4 regions of the Cupriavidus sp. UBA2010 genome follow, and region 4 is predicted to be linked to each of the others. Evidence: predicted binding sites of a transcription regulator. Region 4 holds the regulator's gene; each other region holds the start of a gene.
What was found. The regulator LexA, encoded in region 4, represses DNA repair genes until DNA is damaged. The targets are predictions, from matches to a motif close to ACTGTATNNNNATACAGT.
Positions count from the first base shown of each region.

Region 1 (4,760 bases), on a different contig from region 4:
GCCTCTGCCCGGTACCCACTGATCGACACCAAGGTCGGGCGCAGCCTCCACAAGACATCCCTGTCGAGGTTCATCATGTCCCCGCTTTTTTCGGACCTGGCCCGGCACGCGGGCCATTTGTCATTGTCAGTGCTGTTCATGCTGCTGCTGACGCTCGTGCTGTACAGCGAAACGCATATCTCCGTGCTGGTATCCGGCGTTCTGGCCTCCGTCTGGCCGTTCTGACCACTGGGGTATCGGTCCGGGCCCGGCGTACAATGTGCGACCACTGCCCGCCATGGCGGCCATACCGTCTCCGTCCCCATACCGATGCCTGCAGCCAGCCAAGCCCCCGCCATCGCCACTGAAGCCCGCAACACACGCGGCAAATCGAAACTGGCCACCGTTGCGCTGGCCTTCCTGCTCGGCAGCCTTGGAGCGCATCGCTTCTATCTGAAAGGGCTGGGCGACAAGTTCGGCTGGGTCCACCTGCTTTGCACCGTAGCAGGCGTGCTCGGTATCGCCTCGCTGATCCTCGGCACCGGCAATACCGCACTGAACTGGTTCTTCGCAGTGGCCGGCGGCGCGTCCCTTATCAGCGCCTTCCTGACGGCCATCGTGTTCGGGCTGCGCCCCGACGACAAGTGGGATGCGCAATACAACCCTCATGGCACGCCCACGCGCTCGGGCTGGCCCGTGGTCATCCTGATCATCTTCTCGCTGATGATCGGCACCGGCCTGCTGATGGCAGGGCTTGCCATCAGCTTCCAGACGTTCTTCGAATCGCAAGTCGAAGCAGCCAAGGCGCTCTCGCAGGAATAGCCGACGGCCTGGCCCCACTTCGCGCGCCAACGATGCCGTTCGACCTGACCGATATCGCGGTCTTCGTGCGCGCGGCGGCGCTCGGCAACCTGTCGGCGGCCGCACGCGATCTGGGACTGTCGACATCGACTGCCAGCGCCCGGCTCCAGCGCCTGGAGGATCGGCTAGGCACCCGCCTGCTACATCGCACAACGCGCCGCCTTTCGCTCACCGGTGATGGCGAGCGGTTCCTGACTCATGCCGAGCCATTGCTGGCCGCATCGGAGGTGGCCGCGCAATCCGTGGGCCGAGGCGCGGAGGTTCCACACGGCCCGTTGCGTGTCACGGCGCCTGCCTCGTTTGGACGCCAGCATGTCTCGCCGGCGATCCCCGCCTTCCTGTCCACCTACCCGGGCATCACACTGGATCTGCGCCTGAGCGACCAGATCGTCGGTCTCGTCGATAGTGGGATCGACGTCGCGCTCCGCATGGGCGCGCTCCCCGATTCCTCGCTGGTCGCCAGGCCGCTCGCACCCAGTCATCGCGTGATCTGCGCATCGCCGGAATACCTCGCGCGGCACGGCACCCCTCGGCACCCGGAAGACCTGCGCAATCACAACTGTCTGATCCTTGGCGATCAATCGACCTGGCGCTTCGATACCCCAGTCGGCGAAAGCGCGGTGAGCGTGCGGGGCACGCTACGCGCCGATAACGGCGAGGTGATTCGCGACGCGATCATCGCGGGCATGGGCATCGCGCTGAAGTCGACCTGGGATGTGGCGCCATACCTGCGCCGCGGCGAGTTGGTCACCGTGCTGGATGAGTACCCGATATTGCCGGTCGTCTCGATCTGGGCGGTCTATCCGAGCCGGCATCTGGTTCCCGCCAAGACACACGCCTTCGTCGACTTCTTTGCCAACTGGTTCGGCTCCCCGCCCTACTGGGATCGCGACGACGCACCTCCCTTGGCCACACCTACCGTCTGACCGGATCTGAAGCCCGTCGGAGGTTCAATCCCCAGGGCGCACATTCCATCAGGGCGCTGAGCAGGGCACTGCTATCTCGCCGGCAATACTGTATATTTATACAGTATTGGAGATTGTACGAGTCAAGAGCCCCCATGACGTCACTACCCGATGGTTTCCGCAAGGGAAGAGGCGCGCTGTCCAACACGGAATCGCGTTTCGACAGCCTGTCCCGAGAGGCGGATGCGGCCATGCTTGCCGATCTGGAAGCCTTGCACGGCGAGTCTCCCGCGCCACGGACAACGATCGCGATCGAGCCAGCCAGGACGATCATCTCGCGCAACCAGTCGCCCGATGTTCCGTTCGACCAGTCGATCAACATGTACCGGGGTTGCGAGCACGGATGCTCGTACTGTTTTGCGCGACCGAATCATGCCTACCTGGGCCTGTCGCCCGGTCTCGACTTCGAGACGAAACTGTTCGCCAAGCCAAATGCCGCTACGCTGCTCGAGCAGGAACTCCGCAAGAAACACTACAAGCCGAGCGTCATCGCGCTCGGCACCAACACCGATCCGTACCAGCCGATCGAGCGGAAATTCGAGCTCACGCGCGGCATTCTGGAGGTGCTGGAACGCTTCCAGCACCCGGTGGCCATCACGACCAAGTCGTTCCTGGTGACGCGAGATATCGACATCCTTGCCCGCATGGCCCGCAACGGGCTGGCGCGCGTGTTCATATCCGTCACGACGCTTGATGCCGATATCGCCAGAAAGATGGAGCCTCGCGCCAGCACACCAGCCAAACGGATCGAAGGCATCCGGTTGCTGGCCGAGGCCGGCGTGCCGGCCGGGGTGCTCTTCGCCCCGGTGATACCGGCGCTCACCGATTACGATCTGGAAAACGTGCTGAAGGCCTGCAGCGAAGTCGGGGCAACGTCGGCTGGATTCGTCATGCTGCGCCTGCCGCTAGAGGTTCACGACATCTTCATCGAATGGCTCGAGCAGCATTTCCCCGGCCGCAAGCAGCATGTGCTGAGCATCATCGAGAACATGCGTAACGGTAAGCACAACGACGCGACATTCACGAGCCGGATGCGCGGGACTGGCATCTTTGCCGAGCTGGTCCGCAAGCGTTTCGAACTCGCGTGCCGGAGGTTTGGGCTCAATCAGGAACGCCATCCGCTGCGCACCGATCTGTTCCGCGTGCCGCCCGAGGATTCGCCGCAGGGTAGCCTTTTCTGAGCCGGCAGGCCTGGAGCCGCGTCAGCCCGGCTGACTGCGCTCCTTCTCGTCCACGGCGATCGCCAGCGTCTCCTTGATCTCTTCCATCACCACGTAGCTTTTCGACTGCGCCGCGCCCGGCAGTTGCAGCAGGATGTCGCCGAGCAGCCGGCGATATTCGCCGATCTCGCGGATGCGTGCCTTGATCAGGTAGTCGAAATCGCCCGATACCAGGTGGCACTCGAGCACCTCGGGGATCCGCAGCACCTCGCGCCGGAACTGCTCGAACATGTTGCCCGACTTGTTCCCCAGGGAGATCTCGACGAAGACCAGCAGCGCGCTGCCAAGCAGCGTCGGGTTCAGCCGCGCGTAGTACCCCATGATGACCCCGTCGCGTTCGAGCCGCTTCACGCGCTCGATGCACGGCGTGATGGTCAGCCCGACGGCCTCCGCCAGCTCCTTCATCGAAATCCGGCCATCGGCCTGCAGGACCCCCAGAATCTTCCGGTCCAGCCGATCCAGCGCGCGTACCGGCTGACGACTCGTTCTCATGATTTTTTCCTGTTTTGCAGAGAAATTCGGTAACTATGACTGCCTTGAAGTCAATAGTATAGAAGCGAATTCTCCCACACATCCATTCCGCAGTAGAGAGCCCCCGACATGCGCGTTCTAATTCTTGGCAGTGGCGTTATCGGCGTCACCAGTGCGTGGTATCTGGCCCGCGCCGGTCACGAAGTGATCGTGGTTGACCGCGAAGGCGGCCCCGCCCTTGGCACCAGCTTTGCCAACGCCGGCCAGATCTCTCCGGGCTATGCGTCGCCGTGGGCAGCACCCGGCGTTCCGCTCAAGGCGATCAAGTGGATGTTCCAGGAGCACGCACCGCTCACGATCAAACCCGACGGCACGCTGTTCCAGCTTCAGTGGATGTGGCAGATGCTGCAGAACTGCACTGCCGACCGCTATGCGGTGAACAAGGAGCGCATGGTGCGTCTGGCCGAGTACAGTCGGGATTGCATCCGCGCGCTGCGCGCGGATACCGGCATCAGCTATGAAGGCCGCCAGCAGGGCACGCTCCAGGTGTTCCGCACCGACGCGCAATTGGAAGCCGCGTCGCGCGACATCGCCGTGCTCGAGGAAGCCGGCGTGCCATACGAATTGCTTTCGCGCGAAGAACTCGCCGCGAGCGAACCGGCGCTCGCCGCCGTCGGCCACAAGCTGGCCGGTGGCTTGCGCCTGCCGAACGACGAAACCGGGGATTGCCAGCTGTTTACGGAACAGCTGGCAGCCATGGCTGAATCGATCGGCGTGCAGTTCATCTACAACCGCTCGATCGACGGCCTGCTGACGCAAGGCGATGCCGTGACCGGCGCGATCGTCGAAGGGCAACCGATGATGGCCGATGCCGTGGTGGTGGCGCTGGGCAGCTGGTCCACGCCGTTCGTGAAGCACGTGCTGCCGGGCCTGTCCAACCTGCCCGTCTATCCGCTCAAGGGCTTCTCGATCACGGTGCCGCTCACCGATGCATCGAAGAGCCCGGTGTCGACGGTGCTCGACGAGACGTACAAGGTGGCGATCACGCGCTTCGACGACCGCATCCGCGTGGGCGGCATGGCGCAGATCGTCGGCTATGACCGCTCGCTCGATCCGAACAAGCGCCGCACGCTGGAACACGTGGTGAACGACCTGTTCCCGGGCGCGGGCGATGTGAGCCGTGCCACGTTCTGGACCGGCCTGCGCCCGATGACACCCGATAGCACTCCGGTGGTTGGCCCCGCTGGCATCCGCGGCCTCTGGC
Region 1 is NZ_DDCI01000009.1:98,040-102,799, reverse strand. Features, by position in the region: gene B2246_RS03795 (hypothetical protein) at 76-225, shown strand; gene B2246_RS03790 (NINE protein) at 310-801, shown strand; gene B2246_RS03785 (LysR family transcriptional regulator) at 834-1,766, shown strand; gene B2246_RS03780 (PA0069 family radical SAM protein) at 1,901-2,986, shown strand; gene B2246_RS03775 (winged helix-turn-helix transcriptional regulator) at 3,008-3,517, opposite strand; gene B2246_RS03770 (D-amino acid dehydrogenase) at 3,626-4,760, shown strand, end outside.
Region 1: B2246_RS03780 (PA0069 family radical SAM protein) is a predicted target of LexA. The motif match lies at 1,854-1,871, and genes of this name have one in related genera.

Region 2 (4,760 bases), on a different contig from region 4:
CTCGATTTCCTCGGTGGTGCCGGTGGCAAGATCGGATGGCATGCAGCCATCGACTGCATTGAGCACGTACACGGCCTTCCACTCCTGCCCCTTGGCCGAATGGATCGTCGACAGGATCAGGTAGTCCTCGTCGCGCGAGGGCACGCCCGATTCGTCGCTCGATGCGCTGGGCGGGTCGAGCGTGAGTTCGGTGAGAAAGCGTTCCCGCGACGCATAGGTAGCCGCGATGCGCTCGATCTGCTGCAGATCCGCCTGCCGCGCGGCGGCATCGTCGTGCATCCGTTCGAGGTGCGGCATGTACCAGGCGATCACCTGTTCGAATTCCGATGGCCAGGGCGAGGTCGGCGCCATCAGCGCACGCGCCAGCGTCACCAGTTCATCCCAGGCGGGCGCGGCGGCGGGGGGCGGCTCGAAGGCTTCGAGCGCGATCAACGGTTCGGTGGCGGCTTCCAGTCCTTCGAGCACGCGCGCGGCCGTTTTCGGGCCGATGCCGGGCAGCAACTGCAGCGTGCGGAATCCGGCCATGCGGTCGCGTGGATTTTCCAGCCAGCGCACCACAGCCATCACGTCCTTGACGTGCGTCGACTCCAGAAACTTCAGTCCGCCGAACTTCACGAACGGGATATTGCGCCGGGCCAACTCGATCTCGACCTGGGCGCTGTGGTCGGCCGCGCGGAACAGCACCGCCTGCTGCATCAGCGACAAGCCAGCCTCGCGCCGCGCCAGTACCTGCTCGACGACGAAGCGCGCCTGCTCGGCCTCGTCGTTGACCACCACCACGCCGGGCTTCTCCGCCGATTCGCGCAGGGACCAGAGATCCTTGGTGAAGCGTTCGGCCGCAAGGCCAATCACGGCATTGGCGGCGCCGAGGATCGGCTGCGTCGAGCGATAGTTCTGCGACAGCGTGACCTGCTCGGCCGGCGGCGAGAACCGTGTCGGGAAATCGAGGATATTGCGCACGGTGGCGCCGCGGAATGCGTAGATCGACTGCGCGTCGTCGCCCACCACGGTCAGGCCGCGCCCTTGCGGCTTGAGCGCCAGCAGGATCGACGCCTGCAACGCGTTGGTGTCCTGGTACTCGTCGACCAGCACATGGTCGAAGCGCGCGCCCATGTCCTGCGCCAGTGCGGGCTCGGTCATCGCCTGCGCCCAGTAGAGCAACAGGTCGTCGTAGTCGAGCACCTGCTGCTTCTGCTTGGCTTCCACGTAGGCGGCGAACAGGCCCTTGAGCGCGTCTGCCCACATCGCGTAGCGCGGGAACTGCGTCTTCAGCACAACCTCGAGCGGCAACTGCGTGTTGACCACGCGCGAATAGATTGCGAGGCAGGTTTCCTTGCGCGGGAAGCGCGAGGTCTGCTCGGATAGCCCGAGGTCATGGCGGACCACGTGCATCAGGTCGGCCGCATCGCCGCGGTCGCTGATGGTGAAGGTCGGAGCAAGCCCGAGCGTTTCGGCGTACTCGCGCAGCAGGCGGGCGCCGATGGCGTGGAACGTGCCCGACCACTGCAGCGCGGCGCGCCCCGCGCCGGTCTGGATGCCGAGTGCCTGGTCGACGATGCGCTCGACACGGCGCCCCATTTCGGAGGCAGCGCGGCGCGAGAACGTCAGCAGCAGGATGCGGCGCGGATCGGCGCCGTTCACGACCAGATGCGCCACCCGATGCGCGAGCGTGTTGGTCTTGCCAGAGCCCGCGCCGGCAATGATCAGCAGCGGCGCGTCACCGTCGTACTCCACCGCCGCGCGCTGTTCCGGATTCAGCCGGGAAAGATAGGCGGGGGCGTCGGCGACCTCGGTGTCGGGCGACTCGGCAGCGGCTTCAGGGGCAAGTTCCGGTAACACGTCAGGGCAGGCAGTCGGATGGATGCGATAAGAAAAATCTGGCGCTCACTGTATATCCATACAGCCCCGACAGGCAAGCCGGATGCCCGACGATGTGAGCCGGGCAACAAAAAAGGTGCCGCATGGGCACCTTTTCGTTGGACTTGGCGTTGTTCAGGCCGCGTTGGCCAGTGCGCCGTCGAGCAGCTTGTGCAGCGCGTCCCACTCGGGCTCGCCCACGTAGCGCTTGAGAATCTTGCCGTTCTTGTCCACCACGAAGGTCGTCGGCGTGAGCTGGACGTTGCCGAAGGCCTTGGCCGCCGCGCCGTCGGCGTCCATCGCCACCTTGAATGGCAGTTCACGGGTCTTGGCGTAGTTCATCACGTACATCGGCGGGTCGTAGTTCATCGCCACCGCCACGAAGTCCAGCCCCTTGTCCTTGAACTGCTTGTAGGTGCTGACCATCTGAGGCATTTCCTTGACGCACGTGGCGCAGCTCGTGGCCCAGAAGTTGATCAGGTAGACCTTGCCCTTCAGGTCGCCAGTGCTGAGCTTTTCGCCCGAAAGCAGCGTGAATGTGGCGTCGGGGACCGTATTCGCGGGCGTCATGGCGCGGTAGCCGAAGAAGCCCAGCAGCGCGACGATGACAACGGCTACAGCGATCGGCCAGCGCTTCTTGCTCGAAGGTGTGGCAGGGGTGGCGGAATTCGACATGGGGTTACGGTCCCGAGGGGAGGCCATCTACAGACAGCGGCTATTCTACTGCCGCTGTTAGCCGGCAGTGGCAAGCCGGATCAAATGCGCACTATCTGCGGCATTCCGCCGCATTTCCTGGTGATTGACTACTTGGACGCCGCCAGCCCTTCGGCGAGCCTGGCACGTGCCGTATCCACGGCTTGTTCGAGGTAAGCGCCGTAGAAGTCCGGCTGCAGGCCGCGCAGCGGGCTGGCCAGGTTGCGGCCGTTGCGATCCAGGAACAGGACGGTCGGGGCCACCGTGATGTTGTGGGCGCGTGCCCATTGCTTCGCGGTGGTCATGGTGCCGTCGGCGTCGCGCAGCGGCGTGTCGGCCGTCATGTCGAGCTCGCGCGCGGTGATCTCGCCAGCGGCCGCCTGTGGCGCCAGATAGTTGCGGCGGGCGGTCTCGCAATACGTGCAGCCGGGCAAGCTGACCAGCACGACCAGCGGCCCGCCCTGTTTCGCGGCGTCAGCGGACTGGGCGGCAATATCGGTGACGGGCGGCAGATGGCTTGCCGCCATCGACACAGCCGGGCCCACCAGCAGCAACAGCGCGGCGAGACCATGCAGAACGGAGCGAAGCAGGGGCGAGCGGGGCGTCATGCTGGGGCGTCGGTGGGTATTCCGTGAGAACCTGGTGAAGACGTCGCCGCATTTGATTTCGTGCGCATCTGGTGCGAACGTGCGCGGCTTCCCGGATAATACCGGCTTGCGCCAGATTGCGCCGACATCCCCCATGCGCCGCCCCAGCCCCCGACCTGCCCCTCGCGTTCCCCTGCTGATTGCCATCGTGCTGCTGGCTCTGGCCGGCTGCTCGCCGCGCTATGACTGGCGCACCATCGTCTCGAGCGAAGGGCAGTATGCGGCGCTATATCCGGACAAGCCGACCAGCGCCGCGCGCGATGTGGCGATCGCCGGGCGCCAGTTGCCGATGCGCATGGAGGCCGCCCGGATCGACAACACGTTGTTCGCCGTCGGCGTGGTTTCCCTTCCCGCCGATGATGCGGGGCTACGCCGCGAGGCGCTGGCGTCGATGCAGGCCGGCCTGATAGGCAACCTCGGTGCGCATCCCGACAGCCCCGCGCGCTCGCGTCCGGTCACGGTCATGTCGGCGGGGCAGCCACCCGTTGCGCTGGACGGCGTGGAGGTGACTGTCGCTGGCATATCGCCCCAGGACAAATCACCGCGCCGACTGACCGCGCGGCTGGTGGCGTCCGGCTCGCGTGTCTATCAGGCAGTGGTGCTCGAGGCCGGCGATGCGGCGAAGGATGCGCGCCAGGCCGAGCAGGTCGAGCAGTTCCTCACCGGTTTTCACCCGTTCTAAATCCGTTCCAAGTCTTTCAGGTAGTCAATCAAGGAGTTCGTCATGCGTTGGGAAGTCTGGCTGGCCTATTTTGCCGCGTGCTGGGTGATCGCTGTCTCGCCCGGTTCGGGCGCCGTGCTGTCGATGAGCCACGGTCTGTCATACGGCCTGAAGAAGACGTCGACGACGATTCTGGGCCTGCAGACCGGCCTGGTGATCATCCTGCTAATTGCGGGCGGCGGACTTGGCGCGCTGCTGCTGGCGTCCGAGGAAGCATTCCTGGTGGTCAAGACGATTGGCGCGATGTACCTGATCTACCTGGGTATCCAGCAGTGGCGTGCCAAGGTTGAGACGAACCCGCAGAACAGCGAGGACAAGACGGTGCGTGTGGCCACCATGAGCCGGCGCCGGCGCTTCGCCACGGGGCTGCTGACGAACGTCACCAACCCCAAGGGCATCATCTTTATGGTGGCCGTGCTGCCGCAATTCATCGACCCGACGCATGCGCTCGGGCTGCAACTGGCTATCCTGGCGGCGACGATGTGCTTTGTGGACCTGATCGTGATGCACGGCTATGCGCTACTGGCGTCGCGCATGCAGGGCCTGTTCCGCAACGCGCGTGCCGTGCGCTGGCAAAACCGCTTCTTCGGCAGCGTGCTGGTGGCCGTGGGCACCGCGCTGTTCTTTGTCCGGCGTCATCACGCCTGAGCGTTGATGGTGAGGGCGGGTGGCGCACGGTCGACAGGTTTGCTTCAATAGGAAGTGATCAGGAATCTATGGAGACCCCGATGCCTGCCGTCGCCCACCTGCAAGCCACGTATCGCGCCCATCGGGAGCCTCCACCGGGTGAGCCGACGCCGCCCGGCTTCCCAGCCGACCAGCCGCCGATCGAGGAACCGCCA
Region 2 is NZ_DDCI01000013.1:215,724-220,483, forward strand. Features, by position in the region: gene B2246_RS09615 (ATP-dependent helicase) at 1-1,839, opposite strand, end outside; gene B2246_RS09620 (TlpA disulfide reductase family protein) at 1,993-2,532, opposite strand; gene B2246_RS09625 (SoxW family protein) at 2,661-3,158, opposite strand; gene B2246_RS09630 (hypothetical protein) at 3,292-3,879, shown strand; gene B2246_RS09635 (LysE family transporter) at 3,922-4,566, shown strand; gene B2246_RS09640 (hypothetical protein) at 4,647-4,760, shown strand, end outside.
Region 2: B2246_RS09615 (ATP-dependent helicase) is a predicted target of LexA. The motif match lies at 1,887-1,904, and genes of this name have one in related genera.

Region 3 (4,760 bases), on a different contig from region 4:
AGCGCGCCCTGCGCGGCCGCCCAGAACGAGAAGGGCCAGCCGAAGAAGTCGAAACGCAGTTCGCGTGCGAACCAGGCGACGACGAACGTCACGACGAACCAGATCACCAGCAGCACGGCGATCCAGCGCAGGTTGTGGCGCCAGGCAAGCCGCTCGCGCGGCGTCATGCGGTCGGGCGGGGCTTTCCTCATGTGTTGGTCTCTTCCGGCGGCGCGCGGCGCAGCGTCACGTGGAACCGGGCACCGGCCAGACGAGGCTCGGTCTGGTACACGTTGTCGTCGATGGATACTTCGCCGCCGTGCTGCTGCACGATCTCGCGCACGATGGCCAGCCCCAGGCCGCTGCCTTCGGTGTTGGTGCCGAGCACACGATAGAAACGCTCCATCACGCGTCCGCGCTCGCTCGGGGGGATGCCCGGCCCGGTGTCTTCCACATCGAGATATGCGAACGGCTCGAATGCATCGGCGATGACGCGCACCGTGGCATGTCCGCCGGGTGGCGTGTAGCGAATGGCGTTGTCGACGAGGTTGTTGAGCATCTCCGTCAGCATCACGCGATTGCCCGTGACCATCACGGGGTGCTCGTCGCCTTCCAGGCCAAGGTCGATCTGCCGCGCCCATGCCTGGGGCAACAGGTCCTTGACCACGTCGCGCGCCAGCGCGGTCAGGTTTACCGGCGTCATGCCGCCTACCCCTGCCAGATTTTCCATGCGTGCCAGCGACAGCAACTGGGTAACCAGATGCGCGGTGCGTTTGGAGCTGCCGGCGATCTGCGCCAGCGATCGATGCAGTTCCTCCGGTGATTGCTCGCGCTGGGCCAGTTCCGCCTGCATGCGCAGACCCGCGAGCGGTGTCTTCATCTGGTGTGCGGCATCGGCGATGAAACGCTTCTGTGTCTGCACCGACTGCTCGAGTTGCGACAACAGGTCGTTGAACGATGCTACCAGTGGCGTGATTTCCTGCGGCGCGGCGCGCTCGTCGATCGGGCTCGTGTCGCCGGGATTGCGCGCGCGGATGCGCTGCTGGATCGCGGTCAGCGGTGCCAGCCCCCGCGTGAGGCCAAACCACACCAGCACCACCGCGAGCGGCAGGATCACGAACTGCGGCAGGATGACGCCCTTGATGATTTCATTGGCCAGCCGCGCGCGCTTGTCCAGCGTCTCGGCCACCTGCACCAGCACGGGCTGGGCGCCGTTGACGTTCTTCAGGTCGACGTAGGTATAGGCGACACGCACATCGTTGCCGGCCACGCGATCGTCGCGCAGCGATACCAGCCCGGCATGTCCCTCTTCGTCCTCGGACGGAAGCGGCAGGTCGTGATCTCCCGCCACGTACTCGCCGTGCTTGCCTACCACCAGGTAGTAGATGTTGTCGGTCTCGTCGGCGCGCAGGATCTCCCGCGCGGACAGTGGAAGCTGCAGCGTGACGCGGCCGTTGACCTCGCGCACCTGCTGCGACAGCACGATGGCGCTTGCTTCTAGCGCGCGGTCGAACGGCCCGTTGGCAATCGACTTGGCGACGAGGTATGTGACGGCGATGCTCATCGGCCAGAGCAGCAGAAGCGGCGCCAGCATCCAGTCGAGAATCTCGCCAAACAGCGAGCGGGGCGCAGGGTGCGCCGAGGTTTCTTCGAGGTGCGGCAGGGCGTCGGCCAGCGCCTGGTCTTCGGCCGCGGCATCGGCCAGCGTGGGCCGGGTGGGGTCCGTCGCGCGTGCGGGGCCCGCGGCGGAACGGCGTCGCCACGGCAGTCGCAGCAGGCTCATGCGCGATCAGCCCCCGTGGTGTCAGCCATGCGCGGCCACGGCCGGCTGGAATTTCTCGAGGCAGTAGCCCAGCCCGCGCACCGTGGCGATGCGGATGCCGCCAACCTCGATCTTCTTGCGCAGGCGGTGCACATACACCTCGATCGCGTTATTGCTGACTTCCTCGCCCCATTCGCACAGGTGATCGACGAGCTGCTCCTTCGATACGAGCCGCCCGCTGCGCGTGAGCAGGATTTCGAGCAGACCGACCTCTCGCGCGGAGAGATCCAGCATCTGTTCATTGAGATAGGCGATGCGGCCGACCTGATCGAACGCGAGCGGCCCGTGGCGCATCAGCGTGGCGCCACCGCCTGCGCCACGGCGCACCAGCGCGCGCACCCGGGCCTCGAGTTCGGACAGCGCGAACGGCTTGGCCATGTAGTCGTCGGCGCCGAGGTCCAGCCCCTTCACGCGTTCGTCGACGCTGTCGGCCGCAGTCAGAATCAGCACGGGCACCATGGCGCTGCGCGCGCGCAGCCGCTTGAGCACCTCGAGCCCGGACATGCGGGGCAGGCCGAGATCGAGGATCAGCAGGTCGAACGACTGCGTGGAAAGGGCCGAATCGGCTTCCACGCCATTCGCAACGTGATCGACGGCATAGCCGGACTGGCGCAACGAGCGCGTCAGCCCGTCTGCCAGCACATCGTCATCTTCGGCGATAAGAATCCGCATGATTGTCTCCACCTCGTGGCCGGCCACAGCCGGCCGCCGGCCGCGGTGCCGGTGGGGCTTGCCAAGCATACTGTTTTTTTATACAGTACCCGACATTCCGGGCGAGCTACCATGAAAGGTGATCGCACCATGCCGGGTTGGGCGTCGTGGCCTGGAAATTCCATCCCGAAAAAGGGCTTTGGGTTCCGGGCGCCGCGCCGTATGCGGCCTATTTATACACCATTGATTGAAGGACGACCATGGACGACAAGAAGGCCGGCGCCGGCGTGAGCGCTGAGAAGCAGAAGGCGCTTGCCGCCGCGCTCTCCCAGATTGAGAAGCAGTTCGGCAAGGGCTCGATCATGCGCCTGGGCGATGGCGAAATCGAACAGGACATCCAGGTAGTGTCCACCGGCTCGCTGGGGCTGGACATCGCGCTGGGCGTGGGTGGCCTGCCGCGCGGCCGCGTGGTCGAGATCTACGGTCCGGAATCGTCCGGCAAGACCACGCTGACGCTGCAGGTGGTGGCCGAGATGCAGAAGCTGGGCGGCACCTGCGCGTTCATCGACGCCGAGCACGCCCTGGACGTCCAATATGCCGGCAAGCTTGGCGTGGACGTCGGCAACCTGCTGATCTCCCAGCCCGATACCGGCGAGCAGGCCCTGGAAATCACCGACGCGCTGGTGCGCTCGGGCTCGATCGACCTGATCGTGATCGACTCGGTGGCCGCTCTGGTGCCGAAGGCGGAAATCGAGGGCGAGATGGGCGATTCGCTGCCCGGCCTGCAGGCTCGTCTGATGAGCCAGGCGCTGCGCAAGCTGACCGGCACGATCAAGCGCACGAACTGCCTGGTGATCTTCATCAACCAGATCCGTATGAAGATCGGTGTGATGTTTGGTTCGCCTGAAACCACCACCGGCGGTAACGCGCTGAAGTTCTACGCTTCGGTGCGCCTGGACATCCGCCGTATCGGCTCGATCAAGAAGGGCGACGAAGTCGTCGGCAACGAGACCAAGGTCAAGGTGGTCAAGAACAAGGTGTCACCTCCGTTCCGCGAGGCGTTCTTCGACATCCTCTATGGCCAGGGTATCTCGCGCCAGGGTGAAATCATTGACCTGGGCGTGGACGCCAAGATCGTTGAGAAGGCCGGTGCCTGGTACAGCTACAACGGCGAAAAGATCGGCCAGGGCAAGGACAACGCACGCGAGTACCTGCGCGAGAACCCGGACATCGCCGACGAGATCGAGAACAAGGTGCGTCTGGCGCTGGGCGTGGCGCCGCTGAATACCGTGGCGGGCGCGCCGGCAGAGGTCGAAGGCTGACCCTGACGTCGCTGTCTGACGAAAGCCGTCGCATACTTGTGCGGCGGCTTTTTTGTTTTCACCCCGATTTTCCCGTATCCCGCAGCGCCGACTGCCGGCTTCCTCGTTATCAGCCGAATATCAGCCGAATGCCCCGTCCCCCCCTCTCCCTGAAAGCCCGTGCCGTCGGCTACCTTTCCCGTCGGGAGCACAGCCGGGCCGAACTCGCGCGCAAGCTGGCGCCTCATGCCGAATCGGCAGAGGAGGTGGAGGCTCTGCTCGATGTGCTCGAACGCGACAACTGGCTGTCCAATGAGCGGTTCGTCGATAGCCTCGTTCACCGCCGGGCCAGTCGCTACGGCGCGGCGCGTGTATTGCAGGAAGCCAAGACGCACCAACTCGGCAATGAGCAGCTACGAGATCTGCAGGACCGCCTGCGCGATTCCGAGCTGGATCGCGCACGCGAGGTTTGGCGCAAGCGTTTCGGTGCTCCGCCGGACTCGCCGGAGGCCCACGCCAAGCAAGTCCGGTTCATGATGGCGCGCGGATTTTCCCGATCGGTTGTGGGCAAGATCATCCGCGGGGCCGAGGACGAAGGCCTGGACGACTTGGGGAAATGACGGGCTATGCGGGCAGCCGCATACCTGTGTACGCATGAGGGGTATTCGTGTGAAGTCGGCGTAGTCGTCGTACCACTGATGCATCGCAGCGAGGCGTCACGTGGACGCCGGCCAGCCGTTGCGCAGGCTGGGTTTGCCGGGATCGTCGCTGCAACAATTGCGTGCGGACAGTTCGTTGCGCAGGATGTATCCGGTCAAACCAGCGCGGCATGTTAAACTCCACGAGTTCAGCGGCCCAAATGGCCGTCCATGGTGGTCTTACCCATGGACCAAGCCATTTGCCGTGATGAATTGCCCCCGATCCGCCACTTTCAGCCTGCCGCGTCAGCCCCTGGTGTCATGCCGCTTTCCCCGCCAGCCAATCGAGTCCTGCGTCACCGTCGTGCC
Region 3 is NZ_DDCI01000036.1:149,392-154,151, forward strand. Features, by position in the region: gene B2246_RS27960 (DUF4212 domain-containing protein) at 1-191, opposite strand, end outside; gene B2246_RS27965 (sensor histidine kinase) at 188-1,762, opposite strand; gene B2246_RS27970 (response regulator) at 1,784-2,473, opposite strand; gene recA (recombinase RecA) at 2,713-3,774, shown strand; gene recX (recombination regulator RecX) at 3,903-4,373, shown strand; gene B2246_RS27985 (DUF2889 domain-containing protein) at 4,713-4,760, shown strand, end outside.
Region 3: recA (recombinase RecA) is a predicted target of LexA. The motif match lies at 2,543-2,560, and genes of this name have one in related genera.

Region 4 (4,760 bases):
TGTCACCCAGGCTACCCAGGTTGATGACTTTTTCCAGCAGAATGACTTGCATCGTGTATTTCTCCTTGCGGTCCTGGGACTATCAGTTCTTGTGCAGGTCGGTGTACGGCATCAGCGCCAGGAAGCGGGCGCGCTTGATGGCCGTATCCAGCTGACGCTGATAGTGAGCCTTGGTACCGGTCAGGCGAGCCGGCGTGATCTTGCCGTTGTCGCCGATGAAGTCCTTCAGCGTGTCCAGATCCTTGTAGTCGATCTGTTCGACGCCAGCCACGGTGAAACGGCAGAAGCGCTTGCGCTTGAACAGCGGGTTCTGTTGCTGAAAGCGCTTCTTGTTCTTGTTGTCACGTTTGACGAATGCCATGATTCAATCCTTTTCGAATGCTTTACATCGAGTGATGTGAAAGACCAGTGTCCTGCTGTTGCGGTGCTTGCGGGCCAGAAAGCCTTCGCAATCGAGCAGCGTATCGAGCGGCAACCGCTCAAGCTGCTGGCCAATGGCGCCAATGCCCATGGCCACGATTGCGAACTCCACCTGCCGGGGCGTTTCCGCCTCCAGCGCCTCGCCGGCATGCTGCAGAATGCAGTTGACGACGGGCACTCCGGCCGGCGTATAGCGCAACGCCTCTCGCTCGACGAGCGTGGCGATCAGCCGAAGCTGGTTCACCGCGACATAGCAGTCCGCTCTCAGGCGGGCTGGCCTTCCGTGGTCGTTTGCGCGGCCTTGCGGGCTTCTTCGCGCTGCACTTCCTTCATCATCGGCGAAGGAGCAGTCTCGGCCTTCTTGGTCTGAACGATCAGGTGACGCAGCACGGCGTCGTTGAACTTGAACGCGTGTTCGAGTTCAGCCAGCGTGTCCTTGCCGCATTCGATGTTCAGGCAAACGTAGTGAGCCTTGGCCAGCTTCTGGATCATGTAGGCCATTTGACGACGGCCCCAGTCTTCCACGCGGTGAATCTGGCCGTTTTGCGACGTGACGAGCTGCTTGTAACGCTCGATCATCGCCGGCACTTGTTCACTCTGGTCCGGATGGACGATAAATACGATTTCGTAATGACGCATTGACGCTCCTTTTGGGATGAGCCACCCGGGCGTCACGTCCGGTGCGGCAAGGTTGAGTAGCCCGCGAGTATAGCCCGGAAAGGGGCCTTCGCGCAAGAATTCGGCGCCCGGCCTGCCTCAGTACCGCTCGAAGAGCGCCTGAAGCCGGGCCGCATCGCGCCCCAGCGAAGGGTCGTCAGCCAACGCCAGCAGCAGCAGCACGCGCGCCTTGTAGGGGTTGAGGTCACCCGACGAGACGAATACGCCACCTGTCGGTCGCGGCGGTGCGGGGATTGCCACATGACCAGCACCGGTACGCGAACTACGCGCCACCGCTATACCACATGCCGCGGCGTCGACCAGCGCGGCCGTCAGCGTTTCGTGCACGGAACCGTTGCCAGCCGCGGCCACGACGAACCCTAGCACGCCTGCGGCCACCATCGCGTCGATAGCTACCCTCCCCGGCTGCGCATAGCTGGCGACGATCTCCACCAACGGCCATACAGCGGGCACCGGCAAGCGCGGCGCCTGACCAGGACCCGGGGTGCGCGAGAAATGGACGTAGGTATCCTGCACAAAGCCAAGCGGACCGGCAACTGGCGAATGGAAAGCATCGACAGCCGACGTATGCGCCTTGACGACATCACGCGCGGCATGAATCTGCTGATTCAGGACCACGAGCACACCCTTGCCAACCGCCGCCGGGCTTGCCGCCACGCGCACCGCATCGAGCAGGTTCAGCGGCCCGTCAGCCGAAAGCGATGTCGATGGGCGCATGGCCGCAGTCATCACGACAGGCAACGGGCAAGCCTGCGTCAGATGCAGGAACATCGCCGTCTCTTCCAGCGTGTCAGTGCCATGTGTGATCACGATTCCGGCGACATCGGCCTGCGCGGACCAATACCCGATTCGCGCGGCAAGCAACCGCCAGAGATCGAACATCATGTCCTTGCTGTCCACCTGCGCCACCTGCTCCGCTTCGACCCGCGCCACATCTGCCAGCGCGGGCACTGCCTGCACAAGTTGCGATACAGGTACTGTCGCAGCCTGATAGTGCGCGCTACTGGCAGGATTAGCGGACGAACCGGCGATGGTGCCGCCAGTCGCGAGCACAACGATACGAGGCAGGAGTACGGACATGGACGGGGTTGACGGAGCTTGAAGGCGGGCCGATTGTAACTGCGCGAACGCCTGGCCGAACCCGTGGCAAACCCGTGGGCCTCACCCCACGGAACTACTCGTGTTGAGCCGGCTGCGCAAAATGTGCTTGCACTTCACCCGATACTGTATAAAATCACAGCATACTGTTTAAACATACAGTGCTTCGGCACAAGACCTGCGACCCATGGCGACCCTGACACCCCGGCAGCAGCAGATTTTCGACCTGATCCGCGACACGATCCGCAACACGGGCTTTCCGCCCACTCGTGCTGAGATCGCCGCCGAATTCGGCTTCTCCTCCCCCAATTCGGCCGAGGAACACCTGCGGGCTCTGGCGCGCAAGGGCGTGATCGAGCTGACGCCGGGCGCATCGCGAGGCATTCGCCTGAAGGTGACGCGTAGCGACTCTGAACGACCCGATCAGTTCTCGTTACCGATGGCGGGTGTGCTGCAACTGACATTGCCATTAGTCGGTCGTGTCGCAGCTGGCAGCCCGATTCTGGCTGCCGAGCATATCGACCGGCAGTATCAAGTCGATGCCTCTGTCTTTGACGAGCGCCCCGACTATCTACTTCGCGTTCGCGGCCTGAGCATGCGCGACGCCGGCATTCTGGATGGCGACCTGCTTGCCGTGAAGAAAGCCAGCGAAGCTGCGAACGGTAAGGTTGTCGTCGCCCGTCTGGGCGATGACGTCACCGTCAAACGCTTGAAGAAACGCGGCGATACGATCGAGTTGATCGCCGAGAACCCCGACTTCCAGAACATCGTCTTGCATGCAGGACGTGATGAGTTCTCCCTGGAGGGTATCGCAGTTGGCCTGATCAGATCTTCAGGCTTCTGACTCTCCGGACCCAGGCAGCTGGCCACCTGCCCCGGTCACCCGCTTTTGCTTTGCCAACGCCGCCCCGTCCTTTACGGACGACGGGTGCGGACTTCTGCTGAACGCAAATTACGAGGTGTTGCCATGCTGCAATCCGAAACCGTCGCATCCCGCCGTCCGGTCAAGCCGGTCCCCTTCCGCCAGATCAAGGGCGTTCGCGTCTACCAGGGCACCCATCGCCGCACCATGGTCGGCAATATGGCCGCCATCTGCCGAATGCTCGAGCTTGCTGAACCCTCCTCGAAAACTCTTGATTGAGGCAGCCCGCTCTCTTCTGTCACCATGCACTGCAGCGCATTGCTGCATGTACGGGCGATGATGGCCCCGGGACCCGACGCTGATCGGGGCCCGACCATCATCAATCTGACTCGACATTAATCGGCCAACGGCGCGCCGAACCAATCGGACGCGAGGTCTGCCTCAAAGGCAGCCAGCCAGGTCGCAGCCCCGCCAGCGCCTCCTTTGTATTTCTGCAACTGACCGCCGACCACGCGTTCGACAGTCACCATATCCGCAGCAGCCCCCTCCCCCGGATTGAGCGCGTTCGCAACCGCGAATTCGAAATCCTCGGGGACGAATCCGTGCCTGGCGCAAATGGACTCCAGAGCCTCCCGCACATCGGGAGAGAGTTCGTGAAATCTGAGCGTCATCCTTCTCCTCCGCAGCATCTGCAATTCCTGATCTTTACAGATTACTTGCCCGATTTCGCGACGTCGCGCATTTTCCTAGCCATTCGTAGTTCTTTGGGCCAATGAAAATTTCTCGCTCTCCGGCTAGGGTAACAACCGAGAACGTCGATCGTGGCGGAAAGCGCCAACCCAGCATGGTTTTGCCCCATTCGATCCGACGATGACGAGAGGTTGAAGCCTTTCGTCCCTCCCACGCCCCTATACCGCACAGCACCTTCAGGAGATGCACGATGGCCAAGCACGATACGTCAGGGCTCGCCAGCCTGTCGCCTTTCGAACTCAAGGACGAACTCATCAAGTTGGCAGGAAGCGTATCGAATCGCCTGATGCTAAACGCCGGGCGAGGTAATCCGAATTTTCTGGCAACCATCCCGCGACATGGTTTCTGGCAGCTCGGCCAGTTCGCCATGATCGAATCGGAAAGGTCATTTTCGTATTTGCCAGAAGGTGTCGGCGGTTTCCCGCGACGCGCAGGTATCGAGGAGCGGTTCGACCTTTATGCCCGCGTGCACAAGGACGTTCCCGGCGTCAAGTTCCTGACCGGGGCCGTATCGTATGTGCGCGACCAGCTCGGTCTGGATGGCGGTGATTTCCTGTACGAAATGTGCGAAGGGATCCTGGCCTGCAACTATCCGGTTCCCGACCGGATGCTCCGACTGAGCGAGAAGATCGTCAAACAGTACATCCGCAAGGAAATGATTGGCGCGCATCCGTTCCTGGGCGATTTCGACCTGTACGCCGTGGAAGGCGGAACCGCCGCGATGACGTACCTCTTCAATTCGTTGAAGGTCAATCATCTGATCAATCCCGGTGACACGATCGCACTGGGAATGCCGATCTTCACGCCGTATATCGAAATTCCGGAACTGGCCGAATACCACCTGACCGAGGTTTCGATCGATGCCGACCCCGCAAGTGGATGGCAGTACCCGAAGAAGGAACTCGACAAGCTGCGAGATCCCAAGGTTAAGGCGTTTTTCCTGGTGAACCCC
Region 4 is NZ_DDCI01000012.1:196,966-201,725, reverse strand. Features, by position in the region: gene rplI (50S ribosomal protein L9) at 1-52, opposite strand, end outside; gene rpsR (30S ribosomal protein S18) at 83-361, opposite strand; gene priB (primosomal replication protein N) at 365-664, opposite strand; gene rpsF (30S ribosomal protein S6) at 685-1,059, opposite strand; gene B2246_RS08315 (asparaginase) at 1,177-2,178, opposite strand; gene lexA (transcriptional repressor LexA) at 2,384-3,040, shown strand; gene B2246_RS08305 (hypothetical protein) at 3,164-3,337, shown strand; gene B2246_RS08300 (hypothetical protein) at 3,454-3,729, opposite strand; gene B2246_RS08295 (bifunctional aspartate transaminase/aspartate 4-decarboxylase) at 3,999-4,760, shown strand, end outside.